DNA from 2 places in the Arthrobacter dokdonensis genome. Region 2 is predicted to be linked to the other one. Evidence: riboswitches for the same ligand, from Rfam matches in the RefSeq annotation. Region 2 holds a riboswitch; the other holds the start of a gene.
The links. A riboswitch is a leader RNA that binds a small molecule or an ion and turns the genes downstream of it on or off. The one in region 2 is predicted to bind cyclic di-AMP.
Positions count from the first base shown of each region.

Region 1 (10,978 bases), 240 kb from region 2:
CGCCGCCCATCCTGAAATGCAGGCCGCATGGTGAAACAAAGGGAGCCGACGGCGCGTCCTGAACGGCGTTCCGGGGATCCTGCGTGACAGGCGGGGGGAACAAGGGAAGGTTTTCCTACCTTGTATTAAGCAGGATAACGTTAGAGGGAAAAGGCCTGTGCCCGGAATCTCGCTCAACCCCAGGAGGAATCTGACGTGACAGATTTGATTGACACGACGGAAATGTACTTGCGCACCATCCTGGAGCTTGAGGAAGAGAACATCGTCGCGCTGCGGGCCCGCATCGCCGAACGCCTGCATCACTCCGGCCCGACGGTGTCCCAAACCGTCGGACGCATGGAACGGGACGGGCTGGTCATCGTCTCGGGGGACCGCCACCTGGAGCTGACGCCCGCCGGACGGGACAAGGCCACGCGCGTCATGCGCAAGCACCGCCTGGCCGAGCGGCTGCTGGCAGACGTGATCGGTCTGGACTGGGCCTACGTCCACGACGAGGCCTGCCGATGGGAGCACGTCATGAGCGAAAGGGTGGAGCAGCGGCTGTTTGAGCTGCTCGGCAAGCCTGACGAATCGCCGTACGGCAACCCCATTCCGGGCCTGGAGGAGCTCGGCGGCAAGGTGGCCCCCGTTTTTGCCGCCGGCCTGGTGACCTTGGTGGAGGCCATGTCCACCTATTCGCCCGAGCAGTCCGTCACCATCCACCGGCTCTCTGAGCGCATTCAGGTGGAACCGGAGCTGCTGACCCAGTTCGACGAAGGCGGCCTGCGTCCAGGAGCCAGCATTTCACTGGCCCAGGTGGGCGAATACATCTCCGTGCGCGTCCCCGGCATCGACGGCGCCCTCGAGCTGCCGCCCGAAGTCGCCTCGCACGTTTTTGTCGCCATGAACTAGGTGGATCGGGCCCTTTCATCGATGTTCACCGCGCGCTTGCCGCGCTTTTGCCGCTGGTGTCCGGGCGGATCCGCGTAAGGCGCTTGACGCCCAAGCCGCCGAATGTAACGGAACTATCACGGTGACCATTTGTACCGTATAGTAACTACCTGGCGCTGTAACCAAAGCGTTACCGACCTCTGACACCGAGCCTTGCCTCCAGAGGGTGGTTTGAGCAATTTCAGGCAAGGACGGGGGAACCACAAGCGGCGGACCGACCAGTCCGCCTTGGGGTGAAGCCAAGCCACCGCTCGCAATTCATCGATGCACCCTGTCATGGCAGGGACTGATGCGTGCCGGGGCCTGGCCGGATCGAAAGCCGCACTCTCTGATCCGAATCCGACAGCTAACTCCGCAGGTGCTTCTCAGAGAGGTTATTTGTGTCAGAGGTCAAGCAGCACGGGCGCCGCCGGGCGGTTCCTTCGCCAGCCCCGCCAGCAGTGTCCGTCCCGCTAACGCGCCGCGAAATGCTCGCGTCCGAACGTTCCACCATTGCACCCCACGCCACGCTCGGCACCCTGATGCGGACCCGCCTGGCCCACGGGGCCGGCCAGAAGGTGGGAATAGCCCTGGCCGCCACGGGTCTGGCCCTTGCCGTCACCGTGCCTTCCGCGACGGGCGTCTCACTGGCCAGCGTTGACACCAACCACGTGGCTGCCGCGGAAACGGTGGTCACGGCGGCGTCCGACGTCGCCATCAACTTTGACGCCCCGGCGATTGCCAGCGCGCTCAATCCGGACGGCCAGCTGAAGGAAACGCTGAAGGTCAAGGCTTCCAACGTCACTCCCCAGGCCGCCAAGGGTACGTTGTCGGCACCACTGAAGACGCTCACGCCCACCTCTCCATTTGGATCCCGCCTCAACCCGCTGACGGGTGCGATGGGTGAAATGCACACCGGGCAGGACTACGCCATCCAGTGCTCCACCGCCGTGTTTGCCGCGGCGGGCGGGACCGTCACCTTTGCCGGATGGCACCCGTACGGCGGGGGGAACCGTGTCGTGATCGACCACGGCAACGGCCTGTCGACGTCGTACAACCACCTGAGCTCGATAGGCGTCAAGGTCGGCCAGAAGGTCCAGCGAGGGGACCAGGTGGCCCTCAGCGGCACCACAGGAGCCTCCACCGGCTGCCACCTGCACTTTGAGGTCATCGTCGACGACCAGACCGTCGACCCGATGGGTTGGCTTTAGTCCCTCCACAAGGGGTTCCAGGTCACGACTTAGAGACACGACCGTGACCTGAACGTGACATTGGAAAAAAACTGCTGTACCGTCATAACCGCGCCAACTTCGAATCAAGCTGGCGCCTGTGAGTGGATTGCCTAGCTCTGCCACCGCTCACGGTCCGTTCGTATCAATCGTCTGGCAGGGGCGGGGGAACCATTATCGGGCTTCACGTGTGAAGTCCTAGGGGTGAAGCCGCGAAACATTCGCCAAGGAAAAACGTCCTTGCCCGAGTGTGGAGCGGCCGGGTGACTCCCATCCGAATCCGACAGCTTACCTCGCAGGCTTTGGGAGAGGATCCTTCTTGTCTTCAAACACTGCCCTTGGGCGCCACCGCGCCGAGGTTGTTAAGACCAGCCCGATCTCCGTCATCACGAAAGCCGTCAGCTCCAACGTCGGCGGTGTCGGACGCCAAGCCGCTGTAATCGCAGCAGCTTCCGGACTGGTCCTTACTTCCGGCATTGCAGCCAATGCCGCCACCCCCACCGTGGAGCGCGCCTCCGACGGTGGAACCACGCTCAGCCAGAACACGCATCTTGCCTCGGCAGTGACTGCGGCCTCCACCGTGAAGATCTCCTTCGCCACCCCCAAGGTGACCTCGACGCCGGCTCCCGTCGTCGAGGCTCCTGTCGTAGCACCGGCTCCTGCCGTGGCAGCCCAGAGCAGCAACGTTGTCGAGACGCCCGCTGCCGCACCGGCTGCCCCGGTTGCGCAGGCTCCTGCCGCAACCGTTACCACCACCGAAGCAGCTCCCGCACCTGTGGCAAAGAGCGGCATTGGCGCCACGATCGCCGCTGCCGCCCTCGCACAGCTTGGCGTTGCCCAGGACTGCACCATGCTGGTCACCAACTCCTTGGCCGCGGCAGGCATCCACTACCACGGCTGGCCGGCAGGCTACCTCTCCCTGGGCCGCACGGTTTCCCAGGCTGAAGCACAGCCCGGCGACCTCATTTACTACGCGGACGGTGGCGTGGGCATGGCCCACATCGCCGTTTACATTGGCAACGGCCAGGCCGTTCACGGCGGCTTCCACGGCAACACTGTTGTCTGGTCGGTCGACGTCGGAGGCTCCGCCCCCGTCTTCATCGCCATGGGCCACTAGGCAAACCGGCAAAAACCGGCAGTGCAGCACAGGGCCCCGTCCACCGGACGGGGCCCTGTGCTGTCTCCGTCGGCAGTGGCGGGTGGACGTCGGCAGTGGGAAGCGGACCTTGCCCGGCAGCACCCGCCATCGGACGCGGAGCCATGGCGTTTCGGGCGCGGTGCGGTGGTTATCTCCAACCTCACGGTGGGGCGGGCATCACCGGGGGCGGGCTAGCATGGGACGCATGGACAGTGGAAGCAGGGGCCCGTGCAGGCCGTGATCCTCGCCGGCGGCCTTTCGCGACGTCTGGGCGGAGAGCCGAAGGCAGGGCTGCTGGTGGGCGGGGAAACACTCCTGGCGCGCGCCGTGCGCACTGCCCAAGACGCCATCGAGGCTGAGCCGGGCGGCAACGCAGCCGGGAGGGCCGCCGTCGTCGGGCCCGTGGAGCAGCTGGCAGCCTGGCTGGGTCCGGGCGCGCCGTCCGGCAGCCTCAAGCTGGTGCAGGAGGACCCGCCACATTCCGGGCCGGCCGCGGGCCTTGCGGCCGGGCTGGCGGTGCTGGACGGCGTCGAAGGCAGGGTGCTGGTCCTGGCGTGCGACATGCCGGAGGCGGGCCGGCTCGTGCCGCTGCTGGCCGACGCCGTGGCCGGCTGCGGCGACGACGAAGGCGTCATGGCCGTGGACAGCGGGCGCCGCCAGCCGCTGGCGGCGATCTACCCGCTGGCGCCGCTGCGGGCGGCCGTGGAGGCGGCCCGGACGGCTCACCAGCTGGAGAATGCTTCAGTCTTCTCCTTGGTTGCTAGTGTGAACACCAAGGAATGTGCCGTGCCGGCGGGACTGGCGGCGGACATCGACACCTGGGACGACGCCCGCTTGTACGGAATCGACGCCCCGGTTTGAGCCGGCCCGGACGACCGGGACGGGAAGGGGCAGGACATGGACAACAACGACGAGGTTTTGGACGCATGGCTGGCAAAGCTGATGGCGGCCTTTGAGATTGCCGACATTGAAGTGGATGTCCACGCCGTCTTGAACCTCGCGGGGGTGGCAGCCCATTCGGTGGTGCGCCCGGCCGCCCCTCTGACCACCTTCGTGGCGGGACTGGCCGCGGGTCTGGCCGCGGGTTCGGGACAGGCCGGTTCCGCTCCGGCAATGGCCGCTGCACTGGGGCTGGCCAAGAAGCTGGCCGCAGCCGAAGCGCCCGCTTCCGCCGAATAGGGGGGGCAGGTGCCAGCCAACACCCACCCGGTGCGATCCGCCCACGCGCCGGAAACGCCGGACCAGCAGACTTCGTCCGCCCACGCGCCGGAAACGCCCGGGCCGGCAGCACCCGCAGCGGAGCCCCGCACCCTGCCGCACACCTGGGAGGAGGCCCGGGCGGCCGCCTACAACGTCGCTGAACCGTTGCCCGCCCATGAAATCCCCCTGGAACGGGCGGCCGGCCGTAAGCTGGCGGCCGACATCGTCGCCCTTCATCCGATGCCGCACTACGCCTCGTCCGCCATGGACGGCTGGGCGGTCGCGGGCAGCCCGCCGTGGATCCTGACCGAGCCCGGCCGCCGCCTCTCGCCCGGACAGGCCGTACCGATCGTCACCGGCGGCCTGCTCCCGCAAGGCGCCAAGTCCGTCCTGCGCAGTGAAGCCGGGCTGCTCTCCACGGACGACGACGGCCTGCCCGTCCTGGTGCGCGGCGGCGCCGCCCGTCCGGGCGAACCAAAAAACGGCCAGCACATCCGTCCCGCCGGACAGGAGGCGGCGGAGGGTGAGCTCCTGGTGAAAGCCGGTGTCACGCTGAATCCCGCGCACCTGTCGCTGGCGGCGCTGGGTGGACTGGACGACGTGTCCGTGCTGGGACGTCCGGCCGTGCAGCTGGTGCTGACCGGCGACGAGGTGGTTCAGTCCGGACTTCCCACGCCCGGCCACGTCCGGGACGCCTTTACCCCGCAGCTGGGCGGCGTCGTCGAACTTCTGGGCGGCACGGTCGTGGGGCTGCGCCGCGCCGCGGACAATTTGGAGGCCACGCTCGAGGCGCTGGCCGACACGGAAGGCAACCCGGCCGACGTCGTCATCACCACGGGGGCCACGGGGCGCTCCAGCGCGGACTTCCTCCGGCCGGCCATCGCACGGATGGGCGGCACCTTCCATATCGACGGCGTCGCCATGCGTCCTGGGCATCCGAGCCTGCTGGCGGAGTTTCCGGACGGCCGCTTCCTGGTAGGACTGCCGGGCAACCCGCTGGCCGCCATGATTGCCCTGCTCACCATCGGCGCTCCGCTGCTGGCCAGACTGGGCGCCGCACCTCTGCCCGCCACGTTCGAGGTAGCCTGCGGATCGCCCATCAAGGAGTATCACGGGCCCACCCGGCTCATGCCGTACCGACTGCTCTACGGACTTGCGTCGCCGTGTGCCAACACCGACTCCGCCATGATGCGGGGACTGGCGGCGGCCGACGGCGTCATGGTGGTGCCGCCGCACGGCGCCAAAATGGGGGAGGCCCTCACCGCATTCCGGCTGCCGTGGACCTGACGTTCACCTGTTCGGACGGCCGTGTGCTGGCCGGCCAGGTATTCGGGGTGCCCGAAGGCGTGGAAAAACGGGGGACCGTGGTCATTGCCAGCGCCACGGCCGTCAGGGCCGCCTACTACCACCGCTACGCGGCGTTTTTGTCCGAGAACGGCTTCGCCGCGGTCTCCTTCGACTATCGGGGGATCGGGGGATCCCGCGGCGGCCCGCTCCGTGGCCAGCGCGTCCGCTGGTTTGAGTGGGGTTCGCTGGACATCGACGCCGTGCTGGCCTGGGCGCTGCAACAAGGGGACGGGCTGCCCGTGCACTTGGTGGGCCACAGTTTTGGCGGCTACGGCGTCGGACTGGCGGAGCATGCCGCGGGCCTCGGCCGGATCCTGACGGTGGGCGCGCAGCACGCCTACTGGCGCGACCTCCGCCCGGGGAACCAGCTGGCGCACTGGGGCCGCGCCCTGCTGACACTGCCGCTGGTGGGCGTCTTTGGCTACTTTCCGGCGAAGCGCCTGGGCCTGATGGAAGACCTTCCGGCCGGCGTGGCGCTGGACTGGGCCCGCAGCCGCAAGGACTTCACGACGGCTGCCGCCGGTTCCCTGCGCACCGCCCTCCGGGCGCACCAGGCAGCCGTCACCGCACCCATCCTGGCCCTGGCGCCGACCGACGACTCCTATGCCACCATCCCGGCGATGGAGCGGGCCGTGGCATATACGCCCAACAGCCCGTCCCGCGTGGTGCACCTGTCCCCGGAGGGGTACGGCGAAGCGTCACTGGGCCATTTTGCCCTGTTCCACAGCCGCTACCGAGAATCGTTCTGGCCCCAAACCCTGGCCTGGCTGCGCGACGGCACCTGGCCCTGACCCGTCCCCCCTCGTTGAGGTTCGAGATAACCACCGATTCGCGGGGGATTTGGGGCGTCGTGATCTCGAACCTCAGCGAACGGAGGCGTCGTGATCTCGAACCTCAGCGAACGGAGGCGTCGTGATCTCGAACCTCAGCGGAGGGCGGGGACGGGTTCCAGGCGGACCACCACCGACTTGGACGTCGGCGTGCCGCTGACGTCCGCTGTGGAGTCCAGCGGCACCAGCACGTTGGTCTCCGGGTAGTATGCGGCGGCGCAGCCCACGGGCGTTGAATAGGCCACGACACGGAAATCCGGGGCCCGGCGGTCCACGCCGTCCTTCCACTCGGAGACCAGGTCCACCATGGCCCCGTCGGCAATCCCCAGCGCCGCCAGGTCGGCCGCGTTGACAAACACCACGCGTCGGCCGTTCTTGATGCCGCGGTAGCGGTCGTCCTTGCCATAAATGGTGGTGTTGTACTGGTCGTGGGAGCGCAGCGTCTGCAGCAGCAGGCGCCCCGCGGGCACTTTCGGATATTCCAGCGGGTTGGCGGTGAAGTGGGCCTTGCCGGATTCGGTGGAAAAGGACCGCGAGTCGCGCGGTCCGTGCGGAAGGATGAACCCGCCGGGACGGTCGATTTTCGCCTCGAAGTCCTCGAACCCCGGCACGACGTTGGCAATGTGTGCGCGGATGCGGGAGTAGTCCGCGGCCAGCGCCGGCCAGTCCGCAACCGGCGCGCCCGGCCGGGTGCCGCCGTCGTCCGTGGCAAAGAGCAGCTCGGCGAGCCGGGCGACGATGGCGACCTCGGACAGCAGGTTGTCCGACGCCGGGGCCAGGCGCCCGCGCGAGGCATGGACGGCGCTCATGGAGTCCTCGACGGTGACGCGCTGGTCCCCGCCGGCCTGGGTGTCCCGCTCGGTGCGGCCCAGCGTGGGCAGGATCAGCGCCTGCCTGCCCACATGCAGGTGCGACTTGTTCAGCTTGGTCGAGATCTGCACGGTCAGGGACAGCTTGGCCATCGCCGCCTCGGTGACGTTGGAATCCGGCGTGGCCCGCACAAAGTTGCCGCCCATGCCGACAAACACGCGGGCCAGCCCGTCGCGCATGGCCTCGATCGCGGCAACCGTGTCGAAGCCGTTGGCCCGCGGGGAGGCAAAATCGAATTCGGCGTCGAGGGCGTCATGGAACGACGGCGGCATGCGCTCAAAGATGCCCATGGTCCGGTCGCCCTGGACGTTGGAGTGGCCGCGGACCGGGCAGACTCCGGCGCCCGGCTTGCCGATGTTGCCCTGAAGCAGCAGCACGTTGACCACGTCGCGCAGGGTGGGCACCGAATGCTTGTGCTGCGTCAGGCCCATGGCCCAGCAGACCACGGTGGCGGTGGAGGCCAGCAGCCGCGCGCCCGTGGCACGGATCTGCTCCTCCGACAGGCCCGAGGCGGTGACAATTTCTTCCCAGGTCACGGCCTCCAGCTGTGCCAGGCATTCGCCGAGCCCGGTGGTGTTTTCCTCGATGAACGCGGTGTCAAACACCCGGCCCTCGTGCGGGGAACCGGGCCGGCGCTGCTCCTCCAGCAGGAATTTGCCCAGACCCTGAAACAGCGCCTGGTCGCCGCCGAGCTTGATCTGCAGGAAGTCATCCGCCAGAGCGGTCCCGCCGCCGACCAGTCCGCGCACCGTCTGCGGATTGTCAAAGCGCATCAGCCCGGCCTCCGGCAGCGGGTTGACGGCCACAATCACGGCGCCGTTCTTCTTGGCCTTCTCCAGGGCGCTGAGCATGCGCGGATGGTTGGTGCCCGGGTTTTGGCCGGCGATGATGATCAGCTCGGCCTGGTACATGTCCTCCAGCGACACCGAGCCCTTGCCGATGCCGATGGTCTCCGTCAGTGCCGAGCCGGAGGACTCGTGGCACATGTTGGAGCAGTCCGGCAGGTTGTTGGTGCCCAGCCCGCGCACCATGAGCTGGTACAGGAACGCGGCCTCGTTGGATGTGCGCCCCGACGTGTAGAAGATCGCCTCGTTGGGGTCATTGAGCGCCTTGAGCTCGTCCGCCAGCAGCCCCAGCGCCCGCTCCCACGACACCGGCACATAATGGTCGCTGCCCTCGGCCAGGAACATGGGGTCGGTCAGCCGGCCCTGCTGGCCCAGGCGGAAATCGTCCCACTCGCGCAGTTCGTTGATCGAATGCTTGGCAAAGAACGACGGCGGGACCCGCCTTTTCGTGGCTTCCTCCGCCACCGCCTTGGCCCCGTTTTCGCAAAATTCGGCGGCGTGGCGTTGCTCGGCCTCCGGCCACGCACAGCCGGGGCAGTCAAAGCCGTCCTTTTGGTTGATCTTCAGCAGCGTCTGCGCCGTGCGGAGCGGACCCATCTGATTGAGGGAAACCTCCATGGAGTGCAGGATTCCGGGGATGCCCACGGCCTTCTTCTGCATGCTGCGCACGGTGAGCTGCTGTTCGTTGATGTTTTCCTGGGGCGCTTTGCCGGCCATGAGAGCATCCCTTTCGCCTGGGAAGAGTTCTTCGGTGGCCAGCCTATCCCGCCGGGAGCCTTCTTAGGCTGTTCATTACCCGGGGAGCAACTACCCTTGAAAGGAGGGGCAGCAGTCAATTGGAGGACCCGTGGGACGCCTGATTCACCGAGTGAAGGCAACAAGGATTGATTTGGCCGGGCACCGGCGCGTGGTTCGCGAGGAGGCCTTGGCGGCGGAGGAGCCCCTGGAGATCCGGCTGGGCCATGAATCCTTCACCGTCACGATGCGCACGCCCGGGGACGATTTTGACCTGGTGGCCGGGTTCCTGGTCTCCGAGGGGATCATATCCGTGCCCGACGAGCTCATTTCGCTGCGCTTCTGCGCCGGCGAGGATGAGAACGGGCAGCAGACGTTCAACGTGGTGGAGGCGCAGCTGCGTCCCGACGTCGCGTTGCCGGCACTGTCGGCCCGGCGCAACGTGACCACCACCAGCGCGTGCGGGATCTGCGGCACGGCCTCGATCGACGCGGTGCGGAAATCCTCGCATTACCCGATCACCTCGCCGGTGGACCAGCCGCTGGTCAAGGCCGAGGTGCTGGCGTCGCTGCCTGAGGAACTGCGTGAACAGCAAAAGCTCTTTGACAAGACCGGCGGCGTGCACGCCGCCGGCCTCTTTGCGCCCGACGGCGAGCTGCTGTCGCTGCGTGAGGACGTGGGACGGCACAACGCCGTCGACAAGGTGGTGGGCGCGGCCTTCCGGGAGCGCCGGCTGCCGCTGGCCAACACCATCCTGCAGGTTTCGGGCCGGGCCTCGTTTGAGCTCGTCCAAAAGGCCGCGATGGCGGGGGTGCCGGTGCTCGCGGCCGTGAGTGCGCCGTCGTCCCTGGCCGTGGACCTGGCCCGCGAGTCCGGGCTGACGCTGGTGGGATTCAGCCGGGGAAAAACGTTGAACGTGTACACGCACGACGCCCGGATCGGCGACTGAGCGTCGGGGAAAAGTGCCCATTATCTGAAGGAGCGTCCGGAAAATGCGCCCATTATCTGCAGGAGCGTCTGCAGGGAGGGAGGGGGTCGCGTCTTGGCGTTAGATCTCGTGCAGCAGCCTGCGCACAAACGCCTGGGTGCGTTCCTCCCGCGGGTTCCGCAGGACCTGGCTGGCCGGCCCGCGTTCCACGACCACGCCGCCGTCCATGAACACCACCTCGTCCGCGGTCTGGCGGGCGAAGGCGAGCTCGTGCGTGACGATCACCATGGTCCAGCCTTCTTCGGCCAGTTCCTTGATGACGGCCAGGACGTCGTCGACCAGTTCCGGGTCGAGTGCTGAGGTGGGCTCGTCAAAGAGCAGCAGCTGCGGCTTGAGCGCCAGGGCGCGGACAATGCCCACGCGTTGCTGCTGGCCGCCGGACAGCTCGAACGGGTGTGCGTCCTTCTTCTCCAGCAGGCCAACCCGGTCCAGCAGCGTCTCCGCCTCCGCGACGGCCTCGGCGCGGGGGCGCCTTTGCACGCGTACGGGCCCTTCGATGATGTTTTGCAGCACCGTCATGTGCGGGAACAGGTTGTAATGCTGGAATACCATGGCGCTGCGGTCCCGCAGCGATGCGACCTCCCTGGGCGTGACCTTCGCGCCAAAGTCCAGTGTGAGCGCCGGCAGCCGGGGCACGACGCCGGAGCCCCCTTCCCCGGCATCCGCACCGTCGCCCGTGGTTCCGCGGGCACCCACGGTGACCGTGCCGGCGTCGGGCGTCTCCAGGCCGTTGAGGGAGCGCAGGATGGTGGTCTTGCCGGAGCCGGAGGGGCCGATGAGGGCCACCACCTTGCCGCGCGGGACGTCCAGGTCAATGCCGCGCAGCACCTTGTTGGACCCGAAGGACTTGTTCAGGCCGCGGACCTGCAGGACTGGGGCGTCAGTGG
Region 1 is NZ_CP029642.1:1,226,016-1,236,993, forward strand. Features, by position in the region: gene DMB86_RS05440 (metal-dependent transcriptional regulator) at 196-891, shown strand; cyclic di-AMP (ydaO/yuaA leader) riboswitch at 1,095-1,308, shown strand; gene DMB86_RS05445 (M23 family metallopeptidase) at 1,398-2,120, shown strand; cyclic di-AMP (ydaO/yuaA leader) riboswitch at 2,279-2,454, shown strand; gene DMB86_RS05450 (NlpC/P60 family protein) at 2,458-3,255, shown strand; gene mobA (molybdenum cofactor guanylyltransferase) at 3,505-4,137, shown strand; gene DMB86_RS05460 (DUF6457 domain-containing protein) at 4,174-4,455, shown strand; gene DMB86_RS05465 (molybdopterin molybdotransferase MoeA) at 4,465-5,763, shown strand; gene DMB86_RS05470 (alpha/beta hydrolase family protein) at 5,754-6,614, shown strand; gene DMB86_RS05475 (FdhF/YdeP family oxidoreductase) at 6,749-9,085, opposite strand; gene fdhD (formate dehydrogenase accessory sulfurtransferase FdhD) at 9,216-10,052, shown strand; gene DMB86_RS05485 (amino acid ABC transporter ATP-binding protein) at 10,152-10,978, opposite strand, start outside; gene DMB86_RS05490 (amino acid ABC transporter permease) at 10,972-10,978, opposite strand, start outside.
Region 1: linked by a shared signal. The riboswitch ahead of DMB86_RS05450 (NlpC/P60 family protein) and the one ahead of DMB86_RS04545 (aggregation-promoting factor C-terminal-like domain-containing protein) in region 2 are both predicted to bind cyclic di-AMP.

Region 2 (10,978 bases):
CGCCGGCGTGGTGGCTGCCTGGGCCGGCGCCATGCTTTCCATGGACGACGCCGTGTTCCCGGCCGTCGCGGCCGGTGACGCTTCCGCTGTCGTCGCCGCGGGTGTGGCGGCTGCGGTCGTGGCGGCCGCGGTCGTGGTGGTGGTTCCGCCGTTTGGCGTCCCGCAGCCGGCCAGCGCCAGTCCCAGAACGGCCGCCAGACCGATGACGGCGCCGGTGCGGCGGCGGAAGGCCGCCCTTGATGTGGTGCTGTGGCGGCGGGGGGTCTGGCCGCGGGACTGCTTCTCTACTGACGTCATTGCTCAACTTTTGCGCCCCTGCCCGCGTGAGTCAAACGGCCCCGCCGCCAAGGTGCGGGTTTAGTGTCGGGAACCGCCGCTTCGGCGTCGAATCTGCCGAGGCAGCGGGGGCCAGTCGAGACCGCCATGTGGACGAGTCTCGACGTTGCCCGCTGCCTCGGCGGAAGGGTGCGGTCCGGCTATTTCGCGCTGGGCCTGCGGCTGGTGCGCAGGAATGCGACGCCGCCGAGCACCAGCCCGGCCAGTCCGGCACCGAGACCGAGCCAGGCCGGCCAGGCGGCGCCGCCGTTCCCGGCGGACCCAATGTCGGCCGACGCGGTGTTACTTGAGCTGCCGTCCGCCGTCGTCCCGTGCGAGCCGTGACCTGAGGCCGCGGTGGCTGCCGTGACCGTCAGCGACGGCGCGGGGTTGGAGACACTGTCCTCGGCCGCCCCGGCAGCGGGGACGTCCTTCCAGTCGGTGGAGCCCTTTTCGCAGGTCTGCAGCGCCGGGAAGTACAGGGTCTTCCCCGCCGTGTTCGGCACCTTCAGGGACAGGGTGAACGTGTCGCGCTGGTGGGGGTCGAGGGGTGTTTGGGCCGTGTAGGTGACGGCGCTGGTCCGCGCGGTGATCTTGCTGCCGTCCGCCAGCGTCTTGGGCGTGGTGAACTTTTCGGTGGACTCGCTGATGGTCCAGTTCGGGTTGACCGTCGGCGTGACGGAATTCAGCTCTTCCGGCAGCGTGATTTTCACGCTGGTGGTGGGCGAGCCCTTGCAGCCGTGTCCCACGGAGAATGTCACGAGCGAGTATGAGCCGGCGGCCGTCTCTGTGGGCGTGGCCTCAACGTGGGCCGACGCGGTGCCGAGCCCCAGGGCCATGAGGCCGGCCGTGGCGCCGAGTGCGACCGTGGACTTGAAGGTGCGGGAAAAATGCATGAAAAAACCTTTCGGGCGCGCCGGACGACGCAAAATGACGGGAGGGAACACCCCGCGATTTTTCGAAGGGTGTCAGGCGAAAACAACCGCCAGGGGCGGAGGGCCGCGGCGCGTGTCCGGCCGGAGATTGCGCCAGGGCAGGCGCGGAAGCGGGGCCGGGAGGACCTTGGGAATCGCCTGCCGGGCGGTCAGCGGGCGCACGACGGCGGCCGGGCCGCAGAGCGGGCGCAGCCAGCTGGCGAGGGCCCACAAGGCGCTTTCCCCCTGAGCCAGCAGCACCGCCGTGAGAAGGGTGGCGGCGATGTGGGCGGGCACCATCCAGCCGGACATCGCATCGGCCTGGATCATGGAGTCCACGCCGGCACCCCTGGCGCCGGCGGCGTGGACCATGGCGGCCGACTGCCCAGCCATGGACATCGGGTGGCCCATGCCCGGCGCCATGGGAACCGCCGGGACGACAGCGGACAAGACGTCAAAGGCCTTGTGGAGCACCAGCTGGCTGGCGCCGAGCAGGACCGTCATGGCGGGCAGCCCAAGGTGGATGGCGGTGGCCGCAGTGAAGCAAAGCACGTGCAGTGACAGCAGCGCCGTCATGATGCCGGGACCGGGCAGCGTCCCGCCGGCGAGCATGTGGGCGCCGGCCGCCAGGCCAAACGCGGTGGCGCCAAGAAGTCCGGTGCGGAGCAGGCGGAATGGGGTGTTTGTGCGACGATGCATCCCGCTCCCTTCGACCAACCGGAGCCGCCAGTTTATCGAGGAAGGAGCCAATCAGGAATTTGCCGTGACGTGGCCGGCAATGCGGCCGGCTGCACCGGCTGTGTAGATTCCGGCTGCGACGGCGGCACGTCCTTGGCCGGCGGCACTTCCTTGGCGGGCGAAACGGCGGGCAGCGGGCCCGTGGCCTGCCCGGCGGGGATGGGCGGCAGCCGCAGCGTGAAGGTGGTTTCGCCGGGCGTGCTGGCCAGGTTCACGGTGCCGTGGTGCGCGTTCATGATGGCGGCGACGATGCTCAGACCCAGTCCGGTGCTGCCCTGCGTCCCGGTCCTGGCCGTGTCGGCACGGGAAAACCTGTCAAAGATGACGTCCTGGAAGGCGGGGGCGATGCCGGCGCCGTCGTCGGTCACGGTGATCACCGCCGCTCCGTCCGCGTCCTGGCTGACGCGCGTGGACACCGTGGTCCCGGGCGGGGTGTGCTTGGCCGCGTTGGAGAGCAGGTTCAGCATCACCTGCTTCAGCTGGCCGTCGTCGCACTTGGCCTGGACCGGGGAGTCCGGGACGTCGATCTTCCAGTGGTGGTCCGTTGCGCCCACCCGGACGTCGCTGACGGCGTCCATGGCGATGGGGGTGACGTCGGCCGTGCGCAGGGCCAGCGGCTGGCCCTCGTCCAGCCGGGCGAGCGTGAGCAGGTCCTCCACGAGCCGGCCCATGCGCAGCGACTGGGCAGTGACCCGGCCCAGCGAGGTTTTGCCGTCCGGGGTCAGCGACTCGGTCATCTGCAGCAGCTCGGAGTATCCGCGGATGGCGGTCAGCGGCGTGCGCAGTTCGTGGCTGGCGTCGGCCACGAAGCGGCGCACCTTGGTCTCGCTGCGCTGGCGGGCCTGCAATGCGTGGGAGACATTCTCCAGCATCGCGTTGAACGCGTGCCCCACATTGCCCACTTCGGTCCCGGGGTTCGCCGCACTGTCCGGCACCCTGACGCTGAGGGCGACCTCTCCGGCGTCGAGCGGCAGATGCGCCACCCTGGTGGCGACCGCGGAGAGCTTCTCCAGCGGCGCCATGCTGCGGCGGATGATCATGGTGCCGGCGAGGCCAAGGAGGATCAGGCCGGCCAGGGAGACCAGCACGATGGTCAGCACCAGTTTCGCCAGGGTACGTTCGACGGCGCCCAGCGGCAGTCCGGTGATCAGGACGCCGCCGTTGGGGAGCGCGACTGCCTGAAGCCGGTAGTTGCCGATGGAGAGGGACTCGTCGGCCATCGTCCCCGCGGTGGGCAGGCCGGCCAGCAGTTGCGCGTCATTACTCGTGAGCTGCTGCCTGGCGCCGGTGGGGGAGAGCACGCCGCCGGTGACCAGGTATCCGCCGCTGATGATGGCGTTGAGCTGTCCGGCGCCGGTGCCGCGGGCGTTGAGGGGGTCGGGCCTGCCGCTGGCAGGCCCGGACGGGGCGGACAGGTTGAAGTCGTGGGAGCGTGAGGCGGCCTGCGCCAGCTGCGAGTCGACCTGGCTGTTCAGGGACATGCTCATGGCGCTGTAGCTGATCATGCCGACCAGGACGCAGATCACGGTGAGGAGGGCCAGCATGACGGCCACCAGGCGGGTGCGCAGGTGCCACCGGCCCGGCCGGGCCAGGTGGGCGGCGGCGGAGCGCAGGGCCGTGCGGCTGGGGATCAGGTGCATGGCTTGACCACGTAGCCGGCGCCGCGGACGGTGTGGATCATCGGTTCACGGTCCGCGTCGATCTTCTTGCGCAGGTAGGAGATGTACAGTTCCACGATGTTGCTCTGCCCGCCGAAGTCGTAATCCCAGACCCTGTCCAGGATGCGCGTCTTGCTGAGGACGTGGCGGGGGTTTTCCATGAGGAACTGGAGCAGCTCAAATTCGGTGCTGGTGAGTGAAATTTCCGTGCCGGCACGGGATACTTCGCGGGTGTCCCGGTTGAGCACCAGGTCGCCCACGCGCAGCTCTGCCGTGTCGACGGCGGTGACGCCGGCCCGCTGGACGATGCGGTGCAGGCGCAGCAGCACCTCCTCCATGCTGAACGGCTTGGTCACGTAGTCGTCGCCGCCGGCGTGCAGTCCCGTGAGCTTGTCCGCGACGGCGTCCTTGGCGGTGAGGAACAGGGCCGGGATGTCAGGGTAGATGGTGCGCATGCGGCCCAGCAGTTCCACGCCGTCCATGCCGGGCATCATGACATCGAGGACCAGGACGTCCGGGTGGAAGGAGCGGGCCGTCTTGAGGGCCTGCTGGCCGTCGTGCGCCACGGCGATGTCCCATCCTGCCAGCTCAAGGCCCATGCGCATCAGGTCGGCCAGCGACGGCTCGTCGTCGACCACCAGCGCGCGGATGGGTTCGCCGCCGGGGCGGGTCAGCTTGTCGGGGCCGTTGGCATGGATTGGGAGGGACATGCCTCAATTCTCCGACGTTCTTCCCGACTGTGACTGGAAGACTGCTGGGAGTTTTCTGTGTGGATGCGTTCGGCCGTCCCGCCCCGTCCGACAGGGGGCCTTGACGGTATGCGTGAGGCGCCTCGCCAAGGACAGGGTCACGACCCTGCCCTCCAGGCTCGGGTCCTGTTCCAGGAACGCCAATGAAGCCATGTCCGCCACGAGGGTCAGTTTCGCGAACCTGTCCACCAATGAAGGGACGGGGCCGACGCCGGGCAACTTCCGGTTGGTCGAGTCCAGGGCCGCCACGGAGAATGTGCCATTCCCGCTGAACAAGTCGTGATGAAGGGCGGAGATTTCCTGGCGGTGTTTTTGCCGGATCGTCTCGACGAGGTTCTCAAGATCCACTTCGTCAGACTAGCCGCAGAGCAGGACGTTGCACGGGCGGTGACGGAGGCCGAGATTGACCGATGGGTCGAGGAAGCCAGGGCCGGGTACAACGTGGAAGGACTGAAGACCCGGATGGGGCGTCCTGCCAGAGGCGCAGCGGCGTCGCAGGCCGTGCCGGTGCGGTTGGCCACCGAGGAGATTGCGGCGGCCTTTGCGCGTGCTGGGCGCGAGAACCTGATCCGTCCTGAAGCGTTCGGTGCTGCGCTGTCGGCCTGGGCGCAAGGGCGCACAGCGCGTGATGAGGTCCCGGACGGCCTCGACGCCGTCGCGGTCGCGCTCAACGACGCCGCATCACAGTACGTTGCGCCCAAAGTGCGCTCACAGGACTGAAACTACAAAGCCAAAAGGCGCCCACTTCGCTGTCAAATCAACGATGTGGACGCCTTTTCCTTGGCGGTGACGGTGGGATTTGAACCCACGTCAGGCTCTCACCTGAACAACATTTCGAGTGTTGCACCTTCGGCCGCTCGGACACGTCACCAACTCGGAAGATACTACCGGTTGGAGCGGTCAGTTCAAAAATGCGCAGCGCCGCCAGCACGCGAATGCGGCAGGATAAGGGCATGGACAGTGGAACGCAGTGTGCCTGGAGCTGGCACAAACAGGGCTTGGACGGATCACTCGCGGACCGGGACGCCGGCCAGGTCCTTGGCAACGCGGGCTGGGCGCGCTCCGTGGGCGGCGCCAACCCGTACCTGACCCTCTTCTCGAGGGCCGGCATCCGGCGTGAACAGGCCGACGCCGACGTCGCCGCCCTGCGCATCCATGAACTGCCGACGGCGCGCGGCTGCACCTATGTGCTGGGCGCGGACGACTTCGCGTGGGCGCTTGCCCTGGGACGGGACGCCGCGGAGGCGCAGTCCAAGCTCATGGACAAGCTGGAGGTGCCGCGCGCGGAACTGGCCGCGCTGGAAGTGGCCGTGCTCGGGGTCCTCGGCTCCGGCGTCGCGCCTGGGGCGGACGGGCGGAGCGCCATGGACCCCAAGGAGCTCAAGGACCGGCTGGGTGATGCCGTGCGGAGCCTAGGCGAGGCCGGCAGGAAGAAAGGCGCCTCCACCACGCTGCCCACCGTGCTGGGGCTGCTGCAGGCGGATGGGCGCATCCGGCGCGTCCCCGTCAACGGCCGGCTGGACCAGCAGCGCTACGCGTACACTGCCTGGGGCCTGGAGGCGGCACCGCTGACGCCGGAGCAGACGCGCACCAGGCTCATGGAGCGCTACCTCGGCTGGACCGGCGGAGCCGCGCTGAAGCAGACCCAATGGTTCACGGCGTTCACCGTTGCACAGACCAAGTCGGCGCTCGCCGCGGCCGGGGCCGTGGAACTGGACGGGCTGTGGATGCTGCCCGCGGATGCCGACGCGCGGGAGAACTTCACCGCCCCGCGCGAGGAGCAGGTGCAGCTCCTCGCTGGCAGTGATTCGCTGTTCCTGCTCCGGCGCAACGCCGCGGACCACTTTGCCGAGGAGGACCAGGGGCGCCAGCTCGGCAGCACCCGGCTGGCGCTGCAGGCGGACCTTCCGGACCACCCGATCGTGGACCGCGGCCGGATCATCGGCCTGTGGCAGTACGATCCCGGCGAGGAACGCATCGCCCACTGGCTCTTCAACGCGCCCACGAACGCCGTGACGCACAGGATCAAGGAGGTGCAGGCATTTATCCGCGACGACCTGGGCGACTTCCGCAGCTTCAGCCTGGACTCGCCGTCGAGCAGGCAAAAGCGGATCGACGCGCTGAACAACGCCGACAGTTAGTCAGCGGTGGGTGGCGAAGAAGTCCCTCAGCAGCGCCGCGCATTCGTTCTGGCGCACGCCGGGAAACACTTCCACCCAGTGGTTGAGGCGGCGCTCGCGGAGGACGTCGAACACGGAGCCGGCGGCCCCGGCCTTCTCATCCCAAGCACCGAAAACCACCTTCGGCAACCGTGCCAGGAGGACGGCTCCGGCGCACATGGTGCACGGTTCAAGCGTGACCACCAGCGTGCATCCCTCCAGCCGCCACCCGCCCAGTCGCTGCGCGGCTTCCCGGATGGCCACCATCTCGGCGTGCGCCGTGGGGTCCCCATGCGCCTCACGCTCGTTGCGCCCCACCCCCAGCAGGCCGCCGTCGGGCCCCAGGACGACGGCGCCGATGGGCACGTCCCCCGTTTCCAGGGCGCGGCGTGCCTCCCCCAGGGCGACGCCCATCCACCCGGCATGCAGGGCCGTGGCGGGGGTCTCGATTGGGTGCGATTTAGACATGGGGGACACGGCTCAATGGTAGCTTTTATCTATGCGCGTACTGGTTGCGGATCATCCGCTGATTGCCCACAAGTTGACCGTCCTGCGGGACAAGAACACCCCGTCCCCCATCTTCCGCCTGCTCACCGAGGAGCTCGTGACCCTGCTGGCCTACGAGGCAACCCGCGAAGTGCGCGTGGAGCCGGTCAACATTGAAACGCCCGTAACGTCCACGGTCGGCACCGGCCTGGTTAAGCCCACGCCACTGGTGGTGCCGATCCTGCGCGCCGGGTTGGGCATGCTTGAGGGCATGACGCGCCTGCTTCCCACCGCCGAGGTCGGTTTCCTGGGCATGGCCCGCAACGAGGAAACCCTCGAGGCCATCACCTACGCCGAGCGGTTGCCCGAGGACCTGACCGGCCGTCAGGTGTATGTGCTGGATCCCATGCTGGCCACGGGCGGGACGCTGATTGAGGCGTTTAAGTTCCTCTTTGACCGGGGCGCCGCGGACATCACCTGCATCTGCCTGCTCGCCGCGCCGGAGGGCCTGGCCCGCCTCGAAGCCGCCCACGGCGACCGCGACAACGTCCACGTGGTCCTTGCCTCGATTGACGAGGGCCTGAATGAGAAGTCCTACATCGTGCCAGGCCTAGGCGACGCCGGCGACCGCCTCTACGGGGTCGTCGACTGACGGACGTGTCTGGCGTGCCGTAACGATGCCGCCGGTTAAAACTGTGACGCGGTGGTTGCTGATAATCCGTGGATTTTCAGCAACCACCGCGTCACAGTTGGTTAAGCCCCGTGCCGGTCAGTACCAGCCGGCGGCGACTTCCTGGGCCCACGCGCCGCAGGGCGTGCCGTAACGGCCCTCAATGTATGTCAGTCCCCAGCGGATCTGCGTCTTGTAGTTGGTGCGGTAGTCGGCGCCGGTGCTGGCCATCTTTTCGGCCGGCAGCGACTGGGCGATGCCGTAGGCGCCGCTCGAGGCGTTTTCCGCCGACGTCAGCCAGCTGGACTCCTGCGTCCACAGGCGGTTCAGGCAGCCCATCTGGTCTCCGCCCCAGCCCTTCGCGCTGAGCAGGCCCGCGGCATACGCCTGCGCGCCCGCGGGATCGTCCACAAGCGCCGGCGCCGCAGGCTTGGCGGGCGCCGCGGCGGGCTTGGCTACAGGAGTGACGGAGTCCGCTTCGCTCTTGACGGCAGGGGCCTTGGCCTTCGCCTTGGCCACGGAGCTGACGTCGATGTGGGAAAAGCTGACAGCTATGTCCGACGGGGCGGAAACGGCCGACGGCGAGGCCGTCGCGCCCGAAACCAGGCTCGCCGCCGCAAGGCCGCCGGGCACATTGTTGGTGGCCGCCTGGGCCAGCCCTCCGCCGGCCAGCAACGCCGCGGCGACGGCCACAACGGCCATGCGGCGTGCGGGCCCACCGGTTTTCGCTGCCGAGGCCTCCTGCTTGAGGGTCTCGCGGCGGGACTGCTTGCGTGCGGGTTCGGCACGGCGCCGGCCGTGCTGTGGTGCTGAAGACATAAGGGTAGGGCCTCTCCACGCCTGCGAGGTGAGCTGTCGGGAACGGATGGGAGCATCCGGCCGGGCGGCGGGCAGCAGCTGCTGCACGGACTTTCGGCTTAACCCCAAGGGCTTCCATGGGTAGGAGGCCCGCAAAGATTGGGTCCCCCGTCTCTGCCACATGAGTGAACGGGAAATGGGCGGCGGCAGAGCTCGGCGAACCGTCCATTTGTGCCCAGGAACCGTGGGTGGCTCAGCGGGCACTCACCCCACGCTACAGAAGCCGGACACCCTTGTCACATTTTGGTAACGACCGTGGGCAAGGCAACATTTACTTAGCAATGCTAATGACCTATGCTAAATGACAGACCATACGTAACCTAGTGGACCCAGGTTGATACAAAAGATGACTCAAACCCCTGTCGGCACTGTGCCTCGAATCACAGCATCGGACCAGCCTTCCGTTGCCGCGGACCGAGCGGCTGGGGGCCACGGTGCTGCGGACGTGGCGGCCGGCACCCCGGCGGCACAGAGGAAGGTTGCCGCGGCCAGGCGTCCGGCCGGGGCGGCCCCACTCGCCGCCGAGCTGCGCGTGGCCATCATGCGGACTTCCCGGCGGCTGCGCGCCGAAGCCGCCTCCCGAGACATCAGCCCTGGCCAATATTCGGTCCTGGCGGGCATCCTCAACGGGCCCCTGACCGTCGGGGAGTTGGCCGAGCGCGAACAGGTCCAGGCTCCGTCGATGACCCGGATCGTCAACGGGCTCGAGGCAGCCGGTTATGTCACCCGCGGGGAGAACCCGCAGGACCGGCGGCAGGTGCTTGTCCACGTGACCGGGGCCGGCACCGCCGTCCTGCAGCGGGCCCGGTCCCGCCGGACGCAGTGGCTGGCGAAGCGCGTCGCGGGCCTGTCCCCGGCGGAGCGGGCCACCCTCCACGAGGCGGCCCGGATACTGCAGGAGATGAGCGCCAAATGAATTCCATGTTCCGCGCGCTGAAGGTGTTCAACTACCGTCTCTGGGTGACGGGGGCGCTGGTGTCCAACATCGGCACCTGGATGCAGCGCGTGGCCCAGGACTGGCTGGTCCTGACCATATTGACCCACAACTCCGGAACGGCCGCCGGCATCACCACAGGCCTGCAGTTCCTGCCCATCGTCTTCCTCGGCCCCTTTGCCGGCCTGCTGGGCGACCGCGTCAACAAGCGCAAGCTGCTGCTGTGCACCCAGACCGCCATGGGCCTGTGTGCCCTTGTGCTGGGACTGCTGGTGGTCACGCGGACCGTGGAGCTGTGGCACGTCTACGTTTTGGCCCTCCTGCTCGGTGTTGCCAGCGCGTTCGACGCGCCGTCGCGGCAGGCGTTCGTCTCCGAAGTCGTCGCCAAGGAGGACGTGCCCAACGCCGTCGCACTTAACAGCGCGTCCTTTAACTTGGCACGGCTGGCAGGCCCCGGCGTGGCCGGCCTGGTGATTGCCCTGTTCGGCACGGGCCCGGCCTTCCTTATCAATGCCGCCAGCTTTGCCGCCGTGATCTTTTCGCTCTGGCGCATGCGGGTCTCGGAACTGCAGCCCGTGGTGCGCGTCCCCCCCGGCAAGGGCCAGATCCGTGAAGGGTTCCGCTACATCCGCCAGCGCCCGGACCTGATGATGATCATGGGTCTGGTGTTCATGGTGGGAACCTTCGGCATGAATTTCCAGATCACCAACGCGCTCATGGCGACCACCATCTTCCACCTCGGCCCGGGCGAATACGGCCTCCTGGGTTCCGTCATGGCCGTCGGAACGCTTGCGGCGGCCCTGCTGGCCGCGCGCCGCAAGAAGATGAGGATGCTCTACATTGTGGGCGGGGCACTGGCCTTTGGCGTCACCGTTGCCGTCGCAGCGTTCATGCCCAGCTATGCCCTGTATGCGCTGGCGCTGGTGCCGGTGGGGCTGGCATCCCTGACCTTCATGAATGCGTGCAACACCACTGTCCAGCTGACCACCGACTCCGCCATGCGCGGGCGCGTGCTGGCCGTCTACATGGTGGTGCTGCAGGGCGGGACCCCGATCGGCGCGCCCCTGGTGGGCTGGATTGCCACCGCGTTCGGCGCGCGCTGGTCCCTGTGGATCGGCGCCGTGGTGGCGATTGCCTCCGGGCTGGTGGCGCTGGTCATGATGAACCGCCGGAACCACGTCCGGCTCCGCGACCAAGTGCGTTCGTTGCGGCCGTTCGCGGTGGCCCAGGCGCTGCACCGGTAGGCCGGGCTGCCGGGCACGGCACGGGCGTTGAGGGCAGAGATCCGCGGTGCGCAAATTCTTCCAAGGTACAGCTCTGGCGGTTTCGGCTGCGCCGGACAGCCCGCCAGAGTACCGATGGCGCGGGTTCGACGCCGGAGAGCCCGCCAAAGCTGTCCGCCCGACGAAGCGAGTCGCTCGGAGCGCGGACTCTAGCACCGATTCACGGGCAATAGCTGTACGCGGCCGGCCGCTTTTTCAGGCCCCGGACCGGCCC
Region 2 is NZ_CP029642.1:988,213-999,190, forward strand. Features, by position in the region: gene DMB86_RS04490 (DUF4232 domain-containing protein) at 1-297, opposite strand, end outside; gene DMB86_RS04495 (YcnI family copper-binding membrane protein) at 477-1,211, opposite strand; gene DMB86_RS04500 (hypothetical protein) at 1,284-1,928, opposite strand; gene DMB86_RS04505 (sensor histidine kinase) at 1,961-3,607, opposite strand; gene DMB86_RS04510 (response regulator transcription factor) at 3,598-4,335, opposite strand; gene DMB86_RS20860 (hypothetical protein) at 4,657-5,094, shown strand; tRNA gene DMB86_RS04525 (tRNA-Ser) at 5,156-5,245, opposite strand; gene DMB86_RS04530 (DNA glycosylase AlkZ-like family protein) at 5,328-6,515, shown strand; gene tadA (tRNA adenosine(34) deaminase TadA) at 6,516-7,001, opposite strand; gene upp (uracil phosphoribosyltransferase) at 7,033-7,671, shown strand; gene DMB86_RS04545 (aggregation-promoting factor C-terminal-like domain-containing protein) at 7,789-8,508, opposite strand; cyclic di-AMP (ydaO/yuaA leader) riboswitch at 8,515-8,700, opposite strand; gene DMB86_RS04550 (MarR family winged helix-turn-helix transcriptional regulator) at 8,894-9,463, shown strand; gene DMB86_RS04555 (MFS transporter) at 9,460-10,725, shown strand.